Regions from separate parts of the Achromobacter animicus genome, predicted to be linked through region 3. Evidence: predicted binding sites of a transcription regulator. Region 3 holds the regulator's gene; each other region holds the start of a gene.
The links. Region 3 encodes FNR, which switches genes on or off when oxygen is low (the NO sensors DNR and NnrR bind a similar motif). Its sites were predicted from a motif close to TTGATNNNNATCAA; they were not measured.
Positions count from the first base shown of each region.

Region 1: the regulator FNR is predicted to act here: its motif matches at 3,424-3,437, upstream of AB3147_RS13580 (universal stress protein).
Region 2: the regulator FNR is predicted to act here: its motif matches at 3,858-3,871, upstream of AB3147_RS02320 (universal stress protein).

Region 1 covers NZ_JAYGJK010000001.1:2,987,931-2,995,071, forward strand. Annotated here, with positions in the region: gene AB3147_RS13560 (DNA topoisomerase IB) at 1-726, opposite strand, end outside; gene AB3147_RS13565 (hypothetical protein) at 910-1,074, shown strand; gene AB3147_RS13570 (DUF3309 family protein) at 1,121-1,273, shown strand; gene AB3147_RS13575 (2-hydroxyacid dehydrogenase) at 1,454-2,410, shown strand; gene AB3147_RS13580 (universal stress protein) at 2,525-3,361, opposite strand; gene AB3147_RS13585 (FUSC family protein) at 3,503-5,626, opposite strand; gene AB3147_RS13590 (EAL domain-containing protein) at 5,927-6,838, shown strand; gene AB3147_RS13595 (hypothetical protein) at 7,001-7,141, shown strand, end outside.
Region 2 covers NZ_JAYGJK010000001.1:522,731-529,871, forward strand. Annotated here, with positions in the region: gene metX (homoserine O-succinyltransferase MetX) at 1-844, shown strand, start outside; gene metW (methionine biosynthesis protein MetW) at 841-1,455, shown strand; gene AB3147_RS02315 (muropeptide transporter) at 1,544-2,824, shown strand; gene AB3147_RS02320 (universal stress protein) at 2,883-3,746, opposite strand; gene AB3147_RS02325 (trimeric intracellular cation channel family protein) at 3,970-4,608, shown strand; gene AB3147_RS02330 (GntR family transcriptional regulator) at 4,768-5,439, shown strand; gene AB3147_RS02335 (LamB/YcsF family protein) at 5,454-6,221, opposite strand; gene AB3147_RS02340 (5-oxoprolinase subunit C family protein) at 6,235-7,141, opposite strand, start outside.
Region 3 covers NZ_JAYGJK010000001.1:3,912,595-3,919,735, forward strand. Annotated here, with positions in the region: gene AB3147_RS17880 (CehA/McbA family metallohydrolase domain-containing protein) at 1-1,330, shown strand, start outside; gene clpB (ATP-dependent chaperone ClpB) at 1,443-4,049, opposite strand; gene AB3147_RS17890 (gamma-glutamylcyclotransferase family protein) at 4,188-4,622, shown strand; gene fnr (fumarate/nitrate reduction transcriptional regulator Fnr) at 4,720-5,448, shown strand; gene AB3147_RS17900 (hypothetical protein) at 5,463-6,632, shown strand; gene AB3147_RS17905 (ArsR/SmtB family transcription factor) at 6,708-7,141, shown strand, end outside; gene AB3147_RS17910 (SRPBCC family protein) at 7,046-7,141, shown strand, end outside.

The sequences.
Region 1 (7,141 bases), 920 kb from region 3:
GCGCAGGTAGGCGTTGACCGCGCCCGAATCCACCGGACGCTTGTCGCCGTCCGCATCCAAATATTGAAATAGCTGCTGGCCTGGGATGTCGAGGCATTGCTTGATGATGCGGGCGACCCGCCGGTCCGTAACCGTGACGTCGTGCGCCACGCCGCTCTTGCCCTGGAACCGGAACCGGAAGCGGCTGCCGGCCACGGTGGTGTGGCGGCGCGTCAGCGTCGTGAGGCCGTAGGATTTGTTTGCCCGCGCGTATTCGCGTCCGCCAATGCGGATCAGCGTGATCTCCAGCAGGCGCACCAGTACGGCAATCACCTTGTCCTGCGTCAAACCCGGTATCTTCATGTCGCGCTCGACCTGGCGCCGGATGCGCGGCAGGGCATGGCCGAAGGACAGGAGATTCTTGTACTTGGTGGCATCGCGCACCGCCGTCCAATCCGGGTGGTAGCGGTACTGCTTGCGGCCACGCGCGTCGCGCGCCGTGGCTTGCAGGTGCCCATCCTTCAACGGACAGATCCACACGTTTTCGTAGGCCGGCGGAATCGCCAGCGCGTTGATGCGCTGGATTTCCGATTCGTTGGTGATACGGGCGCCTTTCTCGTCCAGGTAGTGGAACGTATGGCCATTGACCCGCACGCGGGTGTAGCCGGGTTCCGTGTCGTCCACATAGGTCAGCGCCGCCTCTTCGACGGGCAGGGGATCCGGGTCCTTTTGCGTGCGGGTGCTCATTCAATCTCCGGGTGCGCGCGGTAGCGCCCCGACCCAGCATGCCGCGTTCCCGAACGCCCCGCGCCGGGCGGCGCGCGGGTTTGGGCACGGCGCTTGCTGAAGGCGTTGTCGGCAATCGTGCTACCGGAACCGCCCGCCGGACCGGCAGCGCCGCCCGCGAGAGAATCTTCAGAGGAGAGTGCAATGCAAACCGTCCTGCAACTACATGTGCCGCCGAAGCCGGACCCGATTCCGCCCGGCTCGCCGCCGGGCGACCTGCCCGTGGACCCGGATACCGATGAGCCGGACGTGGATCTGCCGCCGCTGTCCCCGCCGGTCAAGGAAATCGTGCCGCCGAAAGACGCTTGAGGCGTCGCTCTTACACAACTCGAATCAATAAGACCAAGGAGTCATTATGTCGACCATCCTGCTGATCATCCTGATCCTGCTGCTTATCGGCGCCGTGCCTGCGTGGCCCCATAGCCGTAGCTGGGGCTATTACCCCAGCGGCCTGCTTGGCATCGTCGTGATCGTGCTCATTGTGTTGCTGCTGATGGGACGCATATAGCGCCTTGACGCGCTGACGGCCGCCGGGCGCGTGCGCGCGTCTGGCGGGCCGCATCAGGATGGACTGCGGCGGCACACGCCGCATCGGTGGGCCATCACGGCGCCAGTCCTGGCGCGCGCGCCGCGTCGGGCGTAAGATCTGCGGGTTTCAGCAGCAACCCACATAGACCCGCAGCCCGACATGAGCATCCCCTTATTGATCCTGATCGACAGCGTTCAGGACTATCTTCCCGTCATCGAATCCCAGGGCTTTCGCCCGATCCTCGCCACCACCGACCAGACCCGCGCCCAGGCCATCGAGGACCACGGCGCCGGGATTCGTGCCGTCCTGACGCGCGGCGCCACCGGCCTGCGCGCCGATGAAATGGCGGCGCTGCCCCAATTGAGCATCGTGTGCTCGCTGGGTGTCGGCTATGAAAATATCGACCTTGCTGCGGCGCACGCGCGTGGCATCGAGGTCACGAATGGTCCCGGCGCAAACGCTGTATCCGTGGCCGACCACGCGATGGCGTTGCTGCTGGGCGCCGCGCGCCGGCTGCCACAGGCTGACGCCTGGGTCCGGCAGGGGCACTGGAGCGGGTTCATGGGCCCGCAGGTCAGCGGCAAGCGGCTGGGCATTCTGGGCCTGGGCACGATCGGCCTGGAAATCGCCCGTCGCGGCGCGAACGGCTTCGGCATGAGCGTGGGGTATTACAACCGCCGCGCCCGTCCTGAGTCCGGCTACACGTATTTCGACAATCCGCGCGCGCTGGCGGCCGGGTCTGATTTTCTGGTGGTGGCCACGCCCGGCGGCGCCGGCACGCATCATCTGGTGGACGCCGGCGTGCTGGAGGCGTTGGGTCCGGACGGTTATCTGATCAACATCGCGCGCGGCAGCGTTGTCGACACGGACGCGTTGATTGCCGCGCTGGCCGAGAAGCGCATTGCCGGCGCCGGACTGGACGTGGTGGACGGCGAGCCGACCATTCCCGATGCGCTCAAGCAGCTGGACAACGTGGTGTTGACGCCGCACAGCGCAGGGCGTTCGCCGGAAGCGGTGGCGGCGACCGTGGCGCTGTTCCTGGAAAACGCCACGGCGCATTTTGCCGGCAAGCCTGTGCTGACGCCGGTGCGGGACGCGAACCTCGTGGCTGCGTAACGCCGCGCGGCCGATTGCCGGCGCGAGTATGGCGCCGGCGGATGCGCCAATATTGAATACGCCGACGCCGCGCCCTTTGTGGATGCGGCGTCGGCGTCTTTGCGGGCTACGCCCTCAGTGCGAGAACATGATCGGCACCGTCATGCTCTTCAGAATGGAGGCGGTGGCGCCGCCCATCGCCCATTCCCGGAATTTGCTGTGGCCGTACGCGCCCATGACGATCAGGTCGGCGCTGTAATCGGCGGCGGCGTTCAGGATGGTGCTGCCGACGCCAACGCCCTTGATGTCTCGGCGCACGTGGTCCGGCGCGGAGATGCCGTGCGCCACGAAGTAGGTGACCAGATCTTCGAAGGGGATGGATTCGACGTTGCGGGTGGCCGCGCCTTCGTCCATGGTCAGCACGACGACATGCGAGGCGCCTTGCAGCAGCGGGGTGGCATCGGCCAGTGCGCGGGCGGCTTCGCGGCTGCCGTCCCAGCAGAGCAGGACGCGGTCGCCGACGACCGGGAATTCGCCGCTGGACGGCACCACCAGGACGGGACGCCCGGCGGTCAGCAGGGTTTGTTCGACGAATTCGTTTTCGTGGGCGGCCTCGACATCGTCGCGGTTTTGCTGGCTGACGATGATGAGGTCGCTGGCGCGGCCGTGCAGGGCGACGGTGGCGCTGGGCGAGGATTCACCGGCGCGGACGACGGCCGGTACGTCTGCGATGGCGGCGGATTCCAGAAAGGCGTTCTGCACCTCGCCGCGGTTCTGGGCCTGCAGGTTCTTCATGATATTGAGCGTGCGCGACATCATGACGGATTCGCCGTAGTAGTACTGCGGCGGCGCGGAGCTGGCGTAGACCCCCACCAGTTCGGCCTTGTGGCGCTTGGCCAGTTCCAGCGCCAGCGCGGTGCGGCGCTTGCAGTCAAACCCGTGGTCCAGGTGGACGGAAATGCGGCGGTACATGGTGGGCCTCCTTGGTTAAACAAGCCATGTCCGTATGGTTGCCGTTTAACCAGGGCGCTCTATTGATGCGCATCAAGCCGGTTTGAGTTTCGCCCCGCCGGCTCAATGCAAGCCGCCATTGCAAGCACCTATTGCACGCGGCTATTGCGGCGCCGGATCGCGCTGCACGCGGTCGCGCAGTTGGCGGATCTGACGCGCCTGCTGTGCGATGCGGTCGAGCGGCGCGGCCAGCGCCGGTTCGGCTTCGGCAATGACAGCGGGCACCGCCATCCCGCGGGCCTCGGGGACCGGGCCGGAGCCTTCCGGATGCAGCACGTGCGCCAGCACCGCGCCGTAGTCCCGCAGTGCGGCCGCCGCCGGCGATTCTGGCGGCAGCGCTGGCTGGATCTCCAGCACGGTGCCCGCCGCCGTAATGCGGCGCATGGCGTTGAGCAGGTTCACGGCGGTGTCCACGTTACGGTCGCGATGCACCGGATTCTGCTGCAGCCGCTGGAGCGACGCCTCGGCGTTGTCGGCCGACAGGCAGGCGAGCCGACGCAGGCCGACGATGTCGCGGGAAGCGGCGTCGCCGCTTTTTTCCTGGGCCAGCGCCAGGGCGTAATCGGCATGCCGCTGCAACGCGCGCGCCAGGGCGCCGGCCAGCTGCCGCGGCTCTTTCTCGGGCCAGACCAGAAAGCCGACCAAGAGCGCCAGGATGCCGCCCAGCACGCTGTTGAACGCGCGCAGCGCGGCCAGCGTCGGCTCGTAGATCTCGGGCTGCTGGATGTGGCTGACCAGCACGAACTGCGACGTCAGGAAGAAGGTGTACAGCGCGTAGTGGACGGTGCGCGCGGCAAACGTGCCCAGCGCGATAGGCAGGACCGCCAGCGCCACGGACAGCGGCGTCGTGAGCAACAGGCCCAGCAACGAGGCGCTGATGGCGCCGGCCACGCTGCCTATCACCCGCTCGACAGTGCGCTGCCAGGTCGTCGCAAAGTAGGGCTGCAGGATGAAGATCAGCGTCAGCGACATCCAATAGCCGTGGTTGACGGCAAAGGTCTTGGACAGCGCCACGGCAATGGTGGCGCCCACGCCGACCCGCAGCGCATGGCGGAAGGCATCGGATTCAAACCGCAGGTTCTGGCGCAGCGTGCGCCAGGCCTGCCGGGCGCCGGTGCCATCGCTGGCGCGGTGCGCGGGTGCGGCGGGGGTCGCGCCCAGATCGAACAGCGACTGCGTGACCGCCTGGGCGTTGTGCAGCAGGCGGTCCAGCACCGGCACCACGGAGGCCAAGTCCGGCGCATAAGCCATGGCCCCGCCACGCAGGTCGCGCAGTCCGGCGTTGTAGTGGGCCAGGCGCTCGCGCAGGCACTCGGCCTGCTTGGCGTCGCTGACGTCGGACGTGCTGGCGATCGCGTTGCAGACGCTGGCGTAGCGATGCAGCGCGTGCGACAGGTGCGCCCCGGCGCTGCGGCCCAGCCAGCGCGGCGCATTGGACTCCAGCAGGTCGGCGGCGGCGACCAGCGCAATGAAGCTGTCCTCGGCGCTGTCCAGCAGGTAAAGCAATTGATGCGCGCGGGCCCGGCGCGACGGGCGGGCGTCCAGCACTTCGCGGATCCGGACGCGGGCGGCTTCCAGCGCGGCGCGTTGGGCGCTGCGCTGCGGGCGGACGACGGCGCTCCAGGCCTGCGGCCCCGCGGCCGGCGCAAGGCCGGAATACATGCGGGCCAGCGCATCGGAAAAGTCCGCGAGACCCCGGTAGCAGTGGGCGACCGCATGGGTGGCGTCCTTCCAGGGCCGGCGGCGCCAGACAAGCGCCGTCATCAAAATTGCCCACACCGCGCCCGCCAGGAAGAACAACGTGTACCAGAGGCTTTCGGTCAGCGTCGGGGCCGGCAGCTCGGCGGCCACGACGAAGCCGGCCGACAGCAGCGTGCCCACGATGGCGGCGGCGGGGCCCAGCACGCGCAGCAGTCCGCCGAAGGTGCAGCACACAAATGTCAGCGGCAACAGCAACCAGACATGTGAGGCGCTGGCGCTGGCCAGCAGGCAGTACAGGGCGCCGATCAGGCCCAGCGCCAGCATCGATCCGGCGCGCTTGCGCAGCGGACCGCCGGGGTCGCCGAAGCAGGCCCAGAACGCGGCGATGGCGGTCCAGCCCAGGCGCGGTTCGTGCACCAGCACGGCAAGGATGACGGGGGCCGCGCTGATGGCGGCAGCTTGCAGGGCATCGAGCCACAGCACATTGCGCAGGGAGGCGCGCCAACGGGTAAGCAGACTAGTCACGCGGATGAAATGCAGCGGAAAAATTGGCTGGGCAGGCCGGAAAGATGGCAACCCTACCATGTCGACAAGACAAGGGCGGGAGATTGCACCACGCGGCGGAGACCCGCGGCACAACGGCCGGACGAAGCGGCACCCGAGCCGCCCGGAAACCCGCGCCAAACATGAATTTGCGCACCTTAACACCGTTGGTTACATGTGTGTGACTTTATGGCGTGGAGAGCGCAGAATGCGTCAATATCGTGTCCCGATCTGCGCCCGGACAGCGCAGGCAACCTGTCGGGACGCATCTGGAGCAAGCCGATGATCAATACCGAGTCTTGCCAACAACCCGTGGTCAGCGATGCGGAAATTACCGCCATGGTCACCGGACGTGATGGGCTGCGCGTACTCTTGCAGCCGCAAGTCGACCTGCTCACAGGTCGCATCGTTTCTGCCGAAGCGCTGGTGCGCTGGCAGCATCCGCAACTGGGCATCGTCATGCCTGCCGACTTCATCCCCGCGGTGAACCGGCTGGGGCTGGACGGCATGCTGTTTGAGCGCGTATGCGTGCGGGTCATCGACGCGCTGCAGACGCTGCGCCGCGTCGGCGTGGCCGTGCCGCTGGCGATCAACGCGCCCGCCACGACACTGTCCGAACTGCGCTGCGTGGATTTCCTGCTTGACCGCGTACGCGCCGCGGAATTGCCCCCGTCGCTGGTGCGCGTCGAACTGACCGAAGACCAGCCCATCCACGACCTGGACGTGCTGCGCGCGTCGCTGCTACGACTGGAAGAGGCGGGCTGCGAGGTCAGTCTGGACGACTTCGGCACCGGCCATGCGTCACTGAAGCTGCTGTCCGCGCTTCCCCTGTCCGAAGTGAAGATCGACCAGTATTTCGTCACGCGCATGCGGCGCAGCGCCGTTGCCTTCGAGGTTCTGCGCACGGCTGCGGAGCTGGCGACCCGCCTGGGCTGGCGCGTGGTCGCGGAAGGCGTGGAGAACGTGGCCGACATACCCGCTCTGCGTGCGGCCGGATGCCGCTATGGGCAGGGGTTCTCATTGGGCCGTCCCATGCCGCTGGACGAATTGATTCTGCGCCTGCGCACGCAGCGGGACGGCGGCGAGCCGCTGGCGGCGCCCGCCGCCTATGCGTCGTCTTGGCTGGATGCGTTCGACGGTCCCAGCCAGGAAGCGGAACCGGGCCGCCCGGTTGTGCACTCCACCTTGCTGTAGCGCCTGTGCAAGGGTAGTTTTTACCGATCGGCGCGGGAATTCCGCCCGCTGCCTCCGTCCCCGGAAACAGCCATCCCCGCTTCCCCCAGCGCACCGGGTTGGGCACGGCGGTTGCTCAAGGATAAGTGCGGAATATCTCCGCTTCTATTCAGGAGACGTGTAATGGCCAACCAGAACCAACCCGACCAGCAGAAGCAACCGCAAAAGCAACAATCCCAGGAAAATCCCCGGGATCGCAACCAGCCGGGTCAGCAGCCCGGCCAAGCTGGCCAGCAAATGGAAAAAGACCGTAATCAGCAAGGT
Region 2 (7,141 bases), 3.4 Mb from region 3:
GACCGGCAAGCCCTGGGGCGCCGCGTTCCCGGTGCTGACGGTGGAAGACTGGGTGCGGGCGCAGGCGCGGGTGGCGGACCACTTCGGCATCGAGCGCTTTGCGGCGGTGATGGGCGGATCGCTGGGCGGCATGCAAGCGCTCAGCTGGTCGATCACCTTGCCCGAACGCGTGGCCAACTGCATCGTCATCGCCAGCACGCCGCGCCTGTCCGCGCAGAACATCGGCTTTAACGAAGTGGCCCGCCGCGCCATCATCACCGACCCGGATTTCCACGGGGGCGACTACTACGCGCAGGACACCGTGCCCCGCCGCGGCCTGTCGGTCGCGCGCATGATCGGCCACATCACGTACCTGTCCGACGACGACATGGCCGAAAAATTCGGCCGCGCCCAGCGCGCACCCGCCGAGAACGGTGCGTACCGCTACGGCTACGACGTCGAGTTCGAGGTCGAGTCGTACCTGCGTTACCAGGGCGAGAAGTTCACGCGCTATTTCGACGCCAACACCTACCTGCTGATCACGCGCGCGCTGGACTACTTTGATCCGGCTCGCACCACGGGCGGCGATCTGGCGCGCGCCCTGGCGCCTGCCAAGTCGAACTTCCTGCTGGTGTCGTTTTCGACCGACTGGCGCTTCCCGCCGGAGCGGTCGCGCGAGATCGTGCGGGCGCTGCTGAAAAACGCCAGTCCCGTCACGTACGCCGAGATCGACGCGCCGCACGGCCACGACGCCTTCCTGCTGGAAGACGCGCGCTATCACGCGGTGGTGCGCGGCTACTACGAACGCATCGCGCGCGAGCTGGGCCTGCAAGCCGCCGCCCCGATTGAAGGATGCTCCGAATGACTTCCGTGACCCCACGCTATGCTCACAGCGCGCTGCGGCCTGACCTGGCGCGCATTGCCGGGTGGATCGAGCCGGGCAGCCGCGTCCTGGACCTGGGGTGCGGCGACGGCGCGCTGCTGGCGCACCTGCGCGACCATCGCCAGGTCAAGGGAGCCGGCGTCGAACTCGACGACACCTGCGTGATCGCCTGCGTGCGTCGCGGCGTCGAGGTCATCCAGCAGAACCTGGAAGACGGCCTGGCGCTCTTTGACGACAAGCAGTTCGATACCGTCGTGCTGTCGCAGACGCTGCAGTCCATGCACCGCACCGAGCACATCCTGCGTGAAATGGCCCGCGTGGCGCGCTACGGCGTGGTGTCGTTTCCCAACTTCGGCTACTGGCCGCACGGCTGGGCCATCCTGCGCGGCCGCATGCCCGTGACCGGACAGATGCCGTACCAGTGGTACAACACGCCGAACATCCACCTGTGCACGTTGCGCGACTTCGAACAGCTCGCGGGGGAAGTGGGCCTGCGCATCCTGGAACGCGCCACCTTCAACGAAGGCAAGGAAGTGAAGGCGTTCCCCAGCTGGCGCAGCACGCTGGCCGTGTACCGCTTTGCTTCGCCCTGACAATCATCCCCCTGACATTCCGACACGCATCCTCCTGACGGCGCGGGGCAACAGGCCCTAAAATGCCGCAAGCCCGCGGCCGGCGCCCGTGACGCCGCTGGCCAAGTTTCAGGAGACCGTCATCACCGCTGTATCCAACGTCTACACCAGCCCGCGCGTTGCCCCCTTGCTGGTGCTGGGCTTTGCCAGCGGGCTGCCGCTGGCCCTGACCAGCGGCACCTTGCAGGCCTGGGCCACCGTCGAAGGCGTGCCGCTGCAGGAAATCGGTTTCCTCACCCTGGTAGGCACGGCCTACACCATCAAATTCCTCTGGGCGCCGTTCGTCGACCGGTTTGCGCCGCCCGTGCTGGGCCGGCGCCGTGGCTGGATGCTCGTGACGCAGCTGCTGCTGGCGGTGGCCATCATGGCGATGGGCACGCTTTCGCCGTCGTCCACGCTGATGGCGCTGGCCGTGCTGGCCGTGCTGGTTGCCTTTCTGTCCGCCACGCAGGACATCGCCTTCGACGCCTATTGCACGGACGTGCTGCGCAAGGACGAGCGCGGCGCGGGCGCGGCCATCCGGGTCATGGGATACCGGCTTGCCATGATCGCATCCGGCGGTCTGGCGCTGATCATGGCGGACCAGTGGATAGGGTGGGGCAACACCTACATGGTGATGGGCGGGCTGATGCTGCTTTGCGCGCTGGCTACGCTGTGGGCGCCCGAGCCCGAGCACGTCGCGCGCCCGCCGCGCACCCTGCGCGAGGCGGTGAATGAGCCGCTCCGCGAATTCTTCATGCGCCGCGGCGCGATGGAAGTGCTGCTGCTGATCGTGCTGTACAAACTGGGCGACGCGTTCGCCGGGGCCCTGTCCACCACGTTTCTGATCCGCGGCGCGGGGTTCACGCCGACAGAGGTCGGCACCGTGAACAAGGTGCTGGGGCTGGCGGCCACCATCATTGGCGCGCTGGCGGGCGGGTCGCTGATGGCGCGCTGGGGGCTGTACCGGTCGCTGATGGCGTTCGGCCTCTTGCAGGCAGTGTCGAACCTGGCGTACTGGCTGATCGCGGTCAGCCCGAAAAACCTGTGGCTGATGGCAACCGGCGTGGGCATCGAGAACCTGTGCGGCGGCCTGGGCACGGCGTCTTTCGTGGGTCTGCTGATGGCGCTGTGCCACCAGCGGTTCTCCGCCACGCAATTTGCGCTGCTGTCGGCGCTGTCGGCCGTGGGCCGCACCTATCTGGCCGGCCCGTTGACGCCGCCGCTGGTCGAATACCTGGGATGGCCCGGGTTCTTCCTGCTGACGGTGGCCATTGCCCTGCCGGGACTCGTGCTGCTGCGCAAGCTGCGCGGCACGATCGAGACCATGGAAAAGCAGGGCGAATCGTAGCCGACCGATCGCAAAAAAAAGGCGGCGCACAAGCGCCGCCTTTTTGCTGGCCGAAAACCTATTCTTCGCCGCTCAGCCGGACGATCAGCACGTCGCTGGGCAGGGATTCCAGCAGCCGCTCGGCCACGCTGCCGATGGCGGTGCGCAGGATGCCGGTGCGGCCGTGGGTGCCGGTGACGACCAAGTCGGAGCGGTGGTTGAACGAGTAGTCGGACAGCACGGTTTCGGGCTGGCCGGCTTCGAGCACGACCTTGGTCGGGCGGCCCTTGGGAAGTTCGGGCGTTTCGGCGATGAAACGCTCGGCGCACTGTTCGGCGGTTCGATACAGGTTGTCCACGACGCCGTCGTCCGGCTTGCTCACGCTCTGGAACGGCACTTCATACGCGTTGAACAAGGTGATGTCCGCATTGGGCACCAATTGCAGTGCGGCGCGCAGCGCCTGGCGCGAGCCATCCGAGAAGTCGGTGGCGACCAGTACGTCGCGGTAGGGCCGGCGGGGGCGGTTCTTGACTACCAGCACGGGCTGACGCGCCTGGCGGGCCAGCTTTTCGACCGTGGTGCCGAGCAGCAGGCGGCCCAGCGTTTCCTGGCGGGCGATGCCGGCCACGATCAGCGAGCAGCCATACGCGTCGGCGGTTTCCATGATGCTGGCGACGGGGTCGCCCTTGGTGACCACGACTTCCGCCGGCACGTTGGCGGCGGCGACGTCTTCGGCGAGTTCGCGTTCGACGAGGGCCTTGTGGTCCGGCGACAGGCGGCGCCAGACGGGGGTGGTGAGCGGCGTGGCATGGGATTCCATGACATGCAGCATGATCAGCTTGGTGTTCAGTTCCTTGGTCAACTGCAGGGCGCGGTCAAGGGCTCTGTCGCCGCGCGCACTCAGGTCGGTGGCCAGAAGGATGGGGCCAATTTGCTGGGTCATACCTAATCTCCCGGTTACGGCCAGAGGGGCGGCTCCCGCGTCCGCGCTGCCTGGCCCAGTAGCGCCCGGTCGGGCACGTCTCCATTGTCTCGCCGCGAAACGAGACCGGAGTTGATCGTTGTCAACGCAGGTTTGAGGGTACGGGATGATGCGCGCGCAGGCAATGGCGCGCCCGCCGGCAAGGCTCAATACAATGGGGCCTGCCCAAGCTACCCCCCCACCTATGTTTACCGATCTGTCGCCCGCCCTGCTGCACACGCTGTACCTGGTCGCCATCGTTGCCGAAGCCATGACGGCGGCACTGTCGGCGGGGCGGCGCGACATGGACTGGATGGGCGTCTGCATCATCGCGTGCGTGACGGCGCTGGGCGGCGGATCGCTGCGCGACGTGCTGCTGGGGCACTATCCGCTGACCTGGGTCGTGCATCCCGAGTACCTGTGGATGACGGGCGGGGCAGCGATCCTGACCGCGCTGATCGCGCCGGTCATGCGCCGCTTGCGCAGCGTGTTCCTGCTGGCTGACGCGCTGGGTCTGGTGGCGTTCACGGTCATCGGCTGCCAGGTGGCGCAGATGATGCAGTTGCCGATCACCGTCGTGCTGATCAGCGGCATGATCACCGGGTGCGCCGGCGGGGTGCTGCGCGACGTGCTGTGCAACGAGGTGCCGCTGCTGTTTCGCAAGGAACTCTACGCCAGCGTGTCTCTGGTGACCGGCGCACTGTATCTGGGCTCGATGTCGCTCGGCCTGTCGGCCAACGCGTCGGTGCCCATCGCGCTGGCCGCGGGGCTGACCATGCGCCTCATGGCCCTGCGCTTCAACTGGCAAATGCCCAAATTCGTCTACCGCGACGACTGGGACTGACCGCGCCAGGCGGTCAAATTCGTCCTTCCCGCCCTGCCCGCAGACGGCCATGCTATGCCGTGTCTATTGTGTGAAACATTATTTCTATTTCTGTTTCAATAGATTTCTAGTATCTTGTCTGGGTCTCATAGCTTGCATACGCAGTAGAAGGGGAGCCGATTGGACGTCAAAGCGCCCGCCACGATTCCGTATTTCCTACAGGAACAGATTCGTGAGTTGATAGTGAACGGCACTATCCGGCCCGGGCAGCCGTTACGGGAACAGGAACTGGAACAGCGCTTCGGCACCAGCCGCAGCCCCATCCGGGAAGCGCTGCGTCTGTTGGAACTGAGCGGGCTGGTGACGCACATCCAGCGCAAGGGGTTCCGGGTCACCCTCTATACCGAAACCCAGATCCGCCATCTGTACATGCTGCGCGCGGAGCTGGAAGCCTATTGCATCCGGCAGGTCGCCGAGATGCCCGATCTGAGCGCGCTGGTGGCCGAACTGACCACGCAGCATGAGGCGATCGTCGCCGCGATGGGCCGCCTCGATGGGCGCGGCTTTATCGCCGCCTCGCGCGATTTTTACCTGGCCGCCGCGCGCTTTACCGGCAATGCGCCGCTGACCAGCATGCTCGGCAAGGTGTACGAACAGATCGAGCCGTTGCGCCACATGCTGGCCAGCACGTCACTGGAGGCCAACAAGATTCCGATCTATACGGAAGGCGTCATCCAGGCCCTGCGCGTCCGGGATTTCGACCACGCCGCGGCGTTGACGCGCAAGTACGTGGTGCAGGTGCTGCCCGACATCGTGCGGGCGTACCGCGAGGCATCGCTCGACGACGCCTAGCTATTGCGCCCGCCTTAGCCGCGGGGCGGCGTGCGCACCTCGATGCCCGCCTGCTCCAGCGCGCTGCGGATGCCATTGGCAAAGACCAGCGCGTTGGGCTGATCGCCATGAATGCAAAGCGTGTCGGCCTGCACCGGCACATCCTTGCCGTCCACCGACCGCACCAACCCTTCCCGCACCATCCGCACGACCTGCGCGACGGCCACATCCACGTCTTCGATCATGGCGCCTGCGCGCGTGCGCGGGGTAAGGGAACCGTCGTCCTGGTAGGAGCGGTCCGCGAAGACTTCATTGGCGGCCGACAGCCCAACGGCGCGCGCCGCATCGATCAGTTTGCTGCCCGCCAGCCCGTACAGGATCAGCGAGGCGTCCACGTCCTTGACCGCCTGGCAGATGGCTTTTGCCAGCGGTTCGTCCTTGGCTGCCATGTTGTAGAGGGCGCCGTGCGCCTTCACGTGATGCAGCCGCGCGCCCTGCGAGGCCGCCACGCCGGCCAGTGCGCCGATCTGGTACACGACGATGTCATAGGCCTCGTCCGGACTGATCTGGATGACGCGGCGGCCAAATCCCGCCAGGTCCTGCAGGCTGGGGTGGGCGCCCACAGCCACCCCTCGCGCCAATGCCGCGGCCACGGTCTTGCGCATGGTGGCCGGGTCGCCGCCGTGAAAGCCACAGGCAATGTTGGCGGAGCTGACGAACTGCAGCACTGCCGCGTCGTTGCCCATGGCCCAGGCGCCATAGCTTTCGCCCATGTCGCAATTGAGGTCGATGCGGGTGGTCATAACGGGTTCCTTTCTAGGCCAGCAGCGCGCGCAGCGGTTCAAGCGCGGCGTGCAGTTGGGCAAACGCGCGCTCGCGCTCGCCGTCCAGGCGCTGCGCTTCTTCCAGCTCGATCCGCTGGAAACGCAGCGTCTGGCCGGGCGCGGACTGCGCCAGGGCGGGCAGATCCACGGTGGCGATCTGCGCAATCTTGGGATAGCCGCCGGTGGTCTGCCGGTCGGCCATGAGGATGATGGCCTCGCCGCCCGAAGGCACCTGCACGGTGCCGAAACAGGCCGCTTCGGACAGCATCTGCCGCGGCTGGTTCATGGCGAGCGGGCGGCCGAGCAGTCGGTAACCCATGCGGTCCGACTGCGGACTGATGCGGAAATCCGACTCCGCAAACGCGCGGCGGCTGCTTTGCGAGAACTCCGGCCAGTGCACGCCGGGCAGAAAGCGGATGAATTCGCGCTGCTTGTTGCCCAGCGTCGCGGGCAGATAGACGCGCACGTCCCACAGCGCCTTCTGCAAGGCGGCGGCATCGCGGTCCGGCGGCAGCGGCCGGCGCAGGGGGACGACGTCGCCCTTGGCGAGCGCGCGTCCTTCAAAGCCACCGAATCCGCTGCGCAGGTACGTGGTTTCGCTGCCCATGACGGGCGTCAGCGCGAACCCGCCGTGCACGGCCAGATAGGCGCGCACGCCGGCGGCGGGCCTCGCGCCGAAGGCCAGCACGTCGCCCGCGCGCGCGATCAGCGGACGCAGCAGGGGAATGTCCTGGCCATTCAGCGTGGCGCCCAGGTCGGCGCCCGCCAGCGCGAAACAGGCCGGCACGTCGAAACGCAGCGTAGGGCCGGTCAGCGTGATTTCCAGCGTGGCCGGGTCGCCTTCGTTGCCCGCCAAGGCATTGGCAAGCCGGTGGGCGCGCTCGTCCATGGCGCCCGCC
Region 3 (7,141 bases):
CGGCGTCAACCTGCCCGGCGGATCGATCCCGTTCTCGCAAGGCATGGCGCAGTACGAAGTGCCCTACATCAAGCAGGCGCAGGCCGCGGGCCGCTACGCCGGCAAGATCATCTTCTCGTCGTTCGAATGGGACATGCCGACGCATGACCACGTGAACATCGGCATCGGCTACAACGATCCGCAGTCGCCCAAGTCGCTGGAGGCCGTGGCCGAGTTCGAGTACCTGTTCACCAACCGTGATCCCAACCTGTTCGACCCGCTGCTGGTCTCGCGCCTGTCCGGCGAAACGCGCGCGTTCACCACGCACGCCGACTCGCTGGCCGCGCTGAAGTGGCTGCGCGACAAGTACCCCGACAGCTACATGCTGCTGAACCACCCGTCGCGCTACGCGGGCAAGTACACGATCGCCCAGCTGCGCGAGATGAACGACCTGGCCCCGAGCGTCTTCTTCGCGATCGAAGGCATGGTCGGCAACCAGATGGAGCCGGACCGTGGCGGCTACGCCACCGCCTACACCAACGCCTTCCTGCCCAACCGCACCTATGGCGGCGCCGATTACCTGGTCGCGCACCTGGGCGGCACGTGGGACGCGCTGCTGGGCGAAGGCCGACGCATCTGGAACGTGGCCGATTCGGACTACCACTTCCGCACGAGCCAGGGTCTGTACAGCAGCGGCTACGCGCCCGGCGAATACTCGAAGACGTACGTCTGGAAGGACGGCGACGACATGGCGGCCGTGGTCACGGGCCTGAAAAGCGGCCGCATGTTCGGTGTCTTCGGCGACCTGATCGACGCGCTGGACTTCCAGGCCAAGGGCGCGGCCGGCGCCGTGCACATGGGCGGCGAACTGCAGGCGGCCAAGGGTGAAACCGTCGAGGTCACGATCCGCTTCCGCAGCCCCGAGCGCAACAACTACGAGTACCCGATCGAAAGCGGCAACCCCACCTACGTCAAGCCCACCGTCAACCACGTGGACCTGATCGTCGGCGACGTGACCGAACGCGCCGCACCCGGCACCCCGGAATACGACGCCGACACCAACCCCACGACGCGCGTGCTGGCCCGCTTCACCAAGGCCGACTGGAAGGTCGACGAAGATGGCTACAACGTCATCACGACCACGATCAAAGCCGACAAGAGCCAATACCTGCGCCTGCGCGGCACCAATCTTGGCGTGGACGTGGCAGGCGAAACCGCAGCGGGCGAACCGCTGCCGGACGCCAAGGTCGATTTTGCCGACAACGCGGCGCGCTTCAACGCCATCAACGCCCGCAACTACAACGATCTGTGGTTCTATTCGAACCCGGTGTTCGTGACGGTCGCGAAGTGATGTGATTGCCCAGCGCCGCGCCGATCTGTTCGGAGCGGCGGCGCTGCGGCGCTACGGCGCAGACAAAAAAATGCCCGGCTACGCGCCGGGCATTTTGCTTATTGCAGCGCGATCACTGCAACGTGCGGGTGAAGACGAACTGGCCATCCTGCCAATCCACCGGGACCACGTCGCGCGGACCGAACCTGCCTTCCAGGATCAGGCGCGCCACCGGGTTCTCGATCTGCTGCTGGATCGCACGCTTCAAGGGGCGCGCGCCAAACACCGGATCGAAGCCGGAGCGGGCCAGTTCGGCCAGGGCCGGTTCCGTCACCTCCAGCCGCATCTCCTGCTTTTCCAGGCGCTCGCCCAGACGGCGAAGCTGGATGCGGGCGATGGACTCGATGTGCTGCGCTTCCAGGCCATGGAACACCACCACTTCGTCGATGCGGTTCAGGAATTCGGGCCGCAGCGTCTGCTTCAGTTCATCCCACACCACTTCCTTGACCACGTCGTACGGCTGGCCAGCCAGCGTCTGGATATGGTGCGAACCCAGGTTCGACGTCATGACGATCACCGTGTTGCGGAAGTCGACGGTGCGGCCCTGGCCATCGGTCAGGCGGCCGTCGTCCAGCACTTGCAGCAGCACGTTGAACACGTCCGGGTGCGCCTTTTCGACTTCATCGAGCAGCACCACGCTGTAGGGCTTGCGCCGCACGGCCTCGGTCAGATAGCCGCCCTCTTCGTAGCCCACGTATCCGGGCGGCGCGCCGATCAGCCGCGCCACCGAATGCTTCTCCATGAACTCGCTCATGTCGATGCGGATCATGTGCTCTTCAGAGTCGAACAGGAACTCAGCCAGCGCGCGCGTCAGCTCGGTCTTGCCCACGCCGGTGGGGCCCAGGAACAGGAACGAGCCATACGGCCGCGCCGGATCCGCCAGCCCCGCACGCGAACGGCGGATGGCGTCGGATACGAGGCGCACGGCCTCGTCCTGACCCACCACGCGCTTGTGCAGGAACTCTTCCATGTGCAGCAGCTTTTCGCGTTCGCCCTGCATCATCTTCGACACCGGAATGCCGGTGGCGCGCGACACGACTTCGGCGATTTCCTCGGCGCCGACACGCGTGCGCAACAGGCGCGGACGCGATTCGTCGCCTTCGGCGTTTTCGGCGGCCTCGGCAGCGCCCACCTCGGCGGCCTTCAGACGTGCCTCAAGATCCGGCAGCTTGCCGTATTGCAGCTCGGCCAGCTTGTCGAATTGGCCCTTGCGCTGCAGTTCCGCCATTTCGGCGCGGACGCTGTCGATCTCTTCCTTGATGGCTTGCGTGCCTTGCACCGCGGCCTTCTCGGCCTTCCAGATTTCCTCGAAGTCGTTGTACTCGCGCTGCAGCTTTTGCAGCTCGTCCTCGATGACGCCCAGGCGGCGCTTGGAGGCGTCGTCCGTTTCCTTCTTGACGGCCTCGCGCTCGATCTTGAGCTGGATGATGCGGCGGTCCAGCTTGTCCATCACTTCCGGCTTGGAGTCGATTTCCATGCGGATGCGCGCACCGGCTTCGTCGATCAGGTCGATGGCCTTGTCGGGCAGGAAGCGGTCGGTGATGTAGCGATGCGACAGCTCGGCGGCCGCGACGATGGCCGGGTCGGTGATCTCGACGCCGTGGTGGATTTCGTAGCGCTCCTGCAAGCCGCGCAGGATGGCGATGGTGGATTCCACGTCGGGCTCGTCGACCAGCACCTTCTGGAAGCGCCGCTCAAGCGCCGCGTCCTTCTCGATGTACTTGCGGTATTCGTCCAGCGTGGTGGCGCCGATGCAATGCAGCTCGCCGCGCGCGAGCGCCGGCTTGAGCATGTTGCCCGCATCCATCGCGCCTTCGGCCTTGCCCGCACCCACCATGGTGTGCAGCTCGTCGATGAACACGATGTTGCGGCCGTCGTCCTGGCCCAGCTCTTTCAGCACGGCCTTCAGGCGCTCTTCGAACTCGCCGCGGAACTTGGCGCCCGCCAGCAGCGCCGCCAGGTCCAGCGACAGCACGCGCTTGCCGCGCAGGGTCTCGGGCACTTCGTCGTTGACGATGCGCTGCGCCAGGCCTTCGACGATGGCGGTCTTGCCGACGCCGGGTTCGCCGATCAGCACGGGGTTGTTCTTGGTCCGGCGCTGCAGGATCTGGATGGTGCGGCGGATTTCGTCGTCGCGGCCGATGACCGGATCCAGCTTGCCCTGGCGGGCGCGCTCGGTCAGGTCCAGCGTGTACTTGGAAAGGGCCTCGCGGTTGGCTTCGCCTTCCGCGCCCGACACGTTCTCGCCGCCGCGCACGGCGTCGATCGCCGCTTCCAGGGCCTTTTTCTGCAGGCCCGCGTCGCGCAGAATGCGGCCGGCTTCACCCTTGTCGTCGGCCAGCGCGAGCAGGAAGAGTTCGCTGGCGATATAGGTGTCACCGCGGCGGGAGGCTTCCTTGTCGGTACGGGTCAGCACGCCCTGCAGGTCGCGGCCCACCTGCACGTTGTCTTCGCCCTGCACCTGCGGCAAGCCCTTCAGGGCGGACTCCAGGGCCGGGCCCAGTCGGTTGACCGCCACGCCGGCACGCGCCAGCAAACTGCCCGCGCCGCTGTCGGAATCCGACAACAGGGCGGACAGCACGTGGACAGGTTCGATGTAGGGGTGGTCGTTGCGGGCGGCCAGACTTTGGGCGTCTGCCAACGCTTGTTGAAACTTGGTCGTCAGTTTGTCGAATCGCATAATGGTCGTATTGGCTTGTGGGGAGCCTGACCGATCCGTGCCGGCTGGCTCGATAACCTGAATATGTGGCCGGGTGAGACAATTTCAACACCCGGCGCCTCTCATGGTCTTCTTCGACGTGCACCAGCAAACAGAGCAATGAGCATATACGTTTTTGTGTACGGCACCCTACGGGCCGGCGAAATCAACGACCTCGCCCGGGCGGCCGCAGCGCGCGGTTTGCCGGCCGCCAGCCACGTCGGCGCGGCCAGCGTGCCCGGCATGCTGGTCGATTTTGGCGACTGGCCCGGGCTCATCCCCGTGCAGGACGGCCGGCGCGTGCGCGGCGACGTTTTCCAGGTGGAACCGGCGTTGATCGCCCTGATGGACGAGATCGAAGAATACCAGCCCGGCAAGCCCTGCTGCTTCGTGCGCCGCACGGTTACCGCCCGTCTGGAAGGCGCCGGCCCGACCAGTCTGCTGCCCTGCGAGTACTATCCGATCGACCCCGCGTTTCGGGCCGCGGCGGTCGATATCGCCGGGGAAGACTGGATTGCTCATCGCCTTTCCAGAACAAAGCAGGACGCCCGGTAAGACACCCGTAGTAACAACGGACTACAATAGACGCCTGTCTCGTGCTTCACACCCGTTCCGGCGCCCGCCGTGCAATGGGCACTCTAAAGGTCATCGTATGCAAAAACGGGTCCCCATTGCCCCTGATGCCGCCCACTGTTCCACGTGCATGCTGGGTCACGTCTGCGTTCCCGTGGGCATGGCAGCCGCCGAAGTCGAAAAGCTGGACGAACTGGTCAAAGAGCGCGTCCGCGTGGAAAAAGGCAAGACGCTCTTTTCGCTGGATCATCCGCTCGACGCCGTCTACGGCGTGCGCTTCGGCAGCTTGAAAACGCAACTTGAAGACGCCACCGGCCAGATCCAGATCACCGGCTTCCATCTGCCCGGCGAGATCGTCGGCATGGACGGCATGCTGGATGGCAAGCACGTGTCGGCCGCCGTGGCGCTCGAAGATTCCGAGGTCTGCGTCATCCGCCTGAACGAAGTCGATCGCGTCGCGTCGCACCTGCCGTCGCTGCAACAGCAATTCCGCCGCCTCATGAGCCGCGAGATCACCCGCTCGCACCAGATGCTGGCGTCGCTGGGCTCCATGCGGTCGGAACAGCGCCTGGCCGCATTCCTGTTGAACCTCTCGCAGCGCTATGCGTCGCTGGGCTACTCGTCCACCGAGTTCGTGCTGCGCATGAGCCGCGAAGAAATCGGCAACTATCTGGGCCTGACGCTGGAAACGGTCAGCCGTCTGTTCTCGCGCTTTGCCCGCGACGGCCTCATCAAGATCAACCAGCGCGAAGTCCGCATCCTGGACCTGCCCGCGCTCAAGCAACTGCTGGGACTCGAAAGCTGCTGAGGGGTCGCCGCGCCATGCGCCGCGCGCCTGCCACATCCCTGACCCGCACGGCGCTGGCGGCCTCGCTCGCCCTGGCCACCCTGCTGGCTTGCGGCGCTGCGCATGCGCAGACGCCGCTGCCCGACCCCTACGACTACGACGAAGCCACGCCCGTGCCCAAGCGCGCGGCGCCGCTGCGCTGGCAGGCGGTTGAATTGGGCCGCCCCGGAAACCGGTACAAGATGCCGGTCTACGCCAACCGGGATCTGGCCAAGGACGACCTGCGCGGCATCAAGCAAGTGCTCATCGTCATCCACGGCGTCAAGCGCGACGCCGACAACTACTACGAAACCGCCGCCGCGCTGGTCGCCGCCGACCCGGCGCGCGCCGGCGACACGCTGGTGCTGGCCCCGCGGTTTTCCGGCTCGATCGACTCGGGCTTCGCGGGCATGGCCGCCTGGCGCAAGGCCAGCTGGGAAGACGGCCAGGAAAGCGTCCAGGCCACGGGCCGGCCCGCCCCCGTCACCTCGTTCCAGGTTCTGGACGACCTGCTGCGCAGCCTGGACGACCGCAAGCGCCTGCCGTCGCTCGCCGGCCTGGTGCTTGCCGGCCATTCGGCCGGCGCGCAGTTAGTGCACCGGTATGCCGTGCTGAACAACGTGGACGGGGTGTTGCGCCGCGACGGCCTGACCCTGCGGTACGTGGTCGCCAACCCCTCTTCCTACCTGTACCTGACCAACGAACGGCCACGCGCCGACGGCAAAGGCTACGCGCCCTACGAGCGCGGCATCTGCCCCACCTACAACCAGTACAAGTACGGCACGGACAAGCTGCCCGCCTACGCCGGCGAATCCGACGATTCCCGCCTCTTCGTGCGCTACGCGGCGCGCGATGTGGTCTACCTGCTGGGCGGCGCGGACAACAACCCGGAGCACCGGCTGCTGGACAAAGCCTGCGGCGCCGAAGCCCAGGGCGCCACCCGGCTCGCGCGCGGCACCGGCTATGTCCAGTACGAGCACGTGCTGGCCGCCCGAGGCTCCAAGCCCGTCCCCCTGCGTCACAGCGCCTTCGAAGTCGGCGGCGTGGGCCACGACGGCAAGCGCATGTTCGGCTCGGTCTGCGGCGTGCGAGCGCTGCTGGGCGGCGACGCCCCGGCCAGCAACACCGCCGCGGCCTGCGACATCATCAAGCCGCGCGGCAAGTAACGCGCTTCACCCCTAGGGAAAGTCCGAAGCCATCGCGCTTGACACGCGCTGGTGGCAGACCTAAAACTTAACCTTATGGTTAAGTTAAATGATGATGCTCTCGATGCCATCTTCTCCGCGCTGGCGGATGGCACGCGCCGCCGGGTGCTGGCGGACCTGGAACAGGGCTCGGCCTCGGTCAGCACGCTGGCCCGACCCCACGCCATGTCCCTGCCCGCCTTTATGAAACACCTGCGGGTGCTGGAAGAGGCCGGCCTCATCGCGCGCGCCAAGGACGGGCGGGTCGTGCGCTGCACGTTGTCTCCCGAACCCATGCGCGCCGCCGCCGGCTGGCTGGCACGGTACGAAAGGTTCTGGACCGGCCAACTGGATTCGCTGGCGCGATATCTCTATCACGAAGAGGAAATCCACCCATGGAAAACCGAATCTCCCCCCTCGAGCTGCGGCTCCAGCGCCGCTTCGACTCCCCCGTCGAACGCGTCTGGCGAGCCTGGACCGACCCGCAAGCG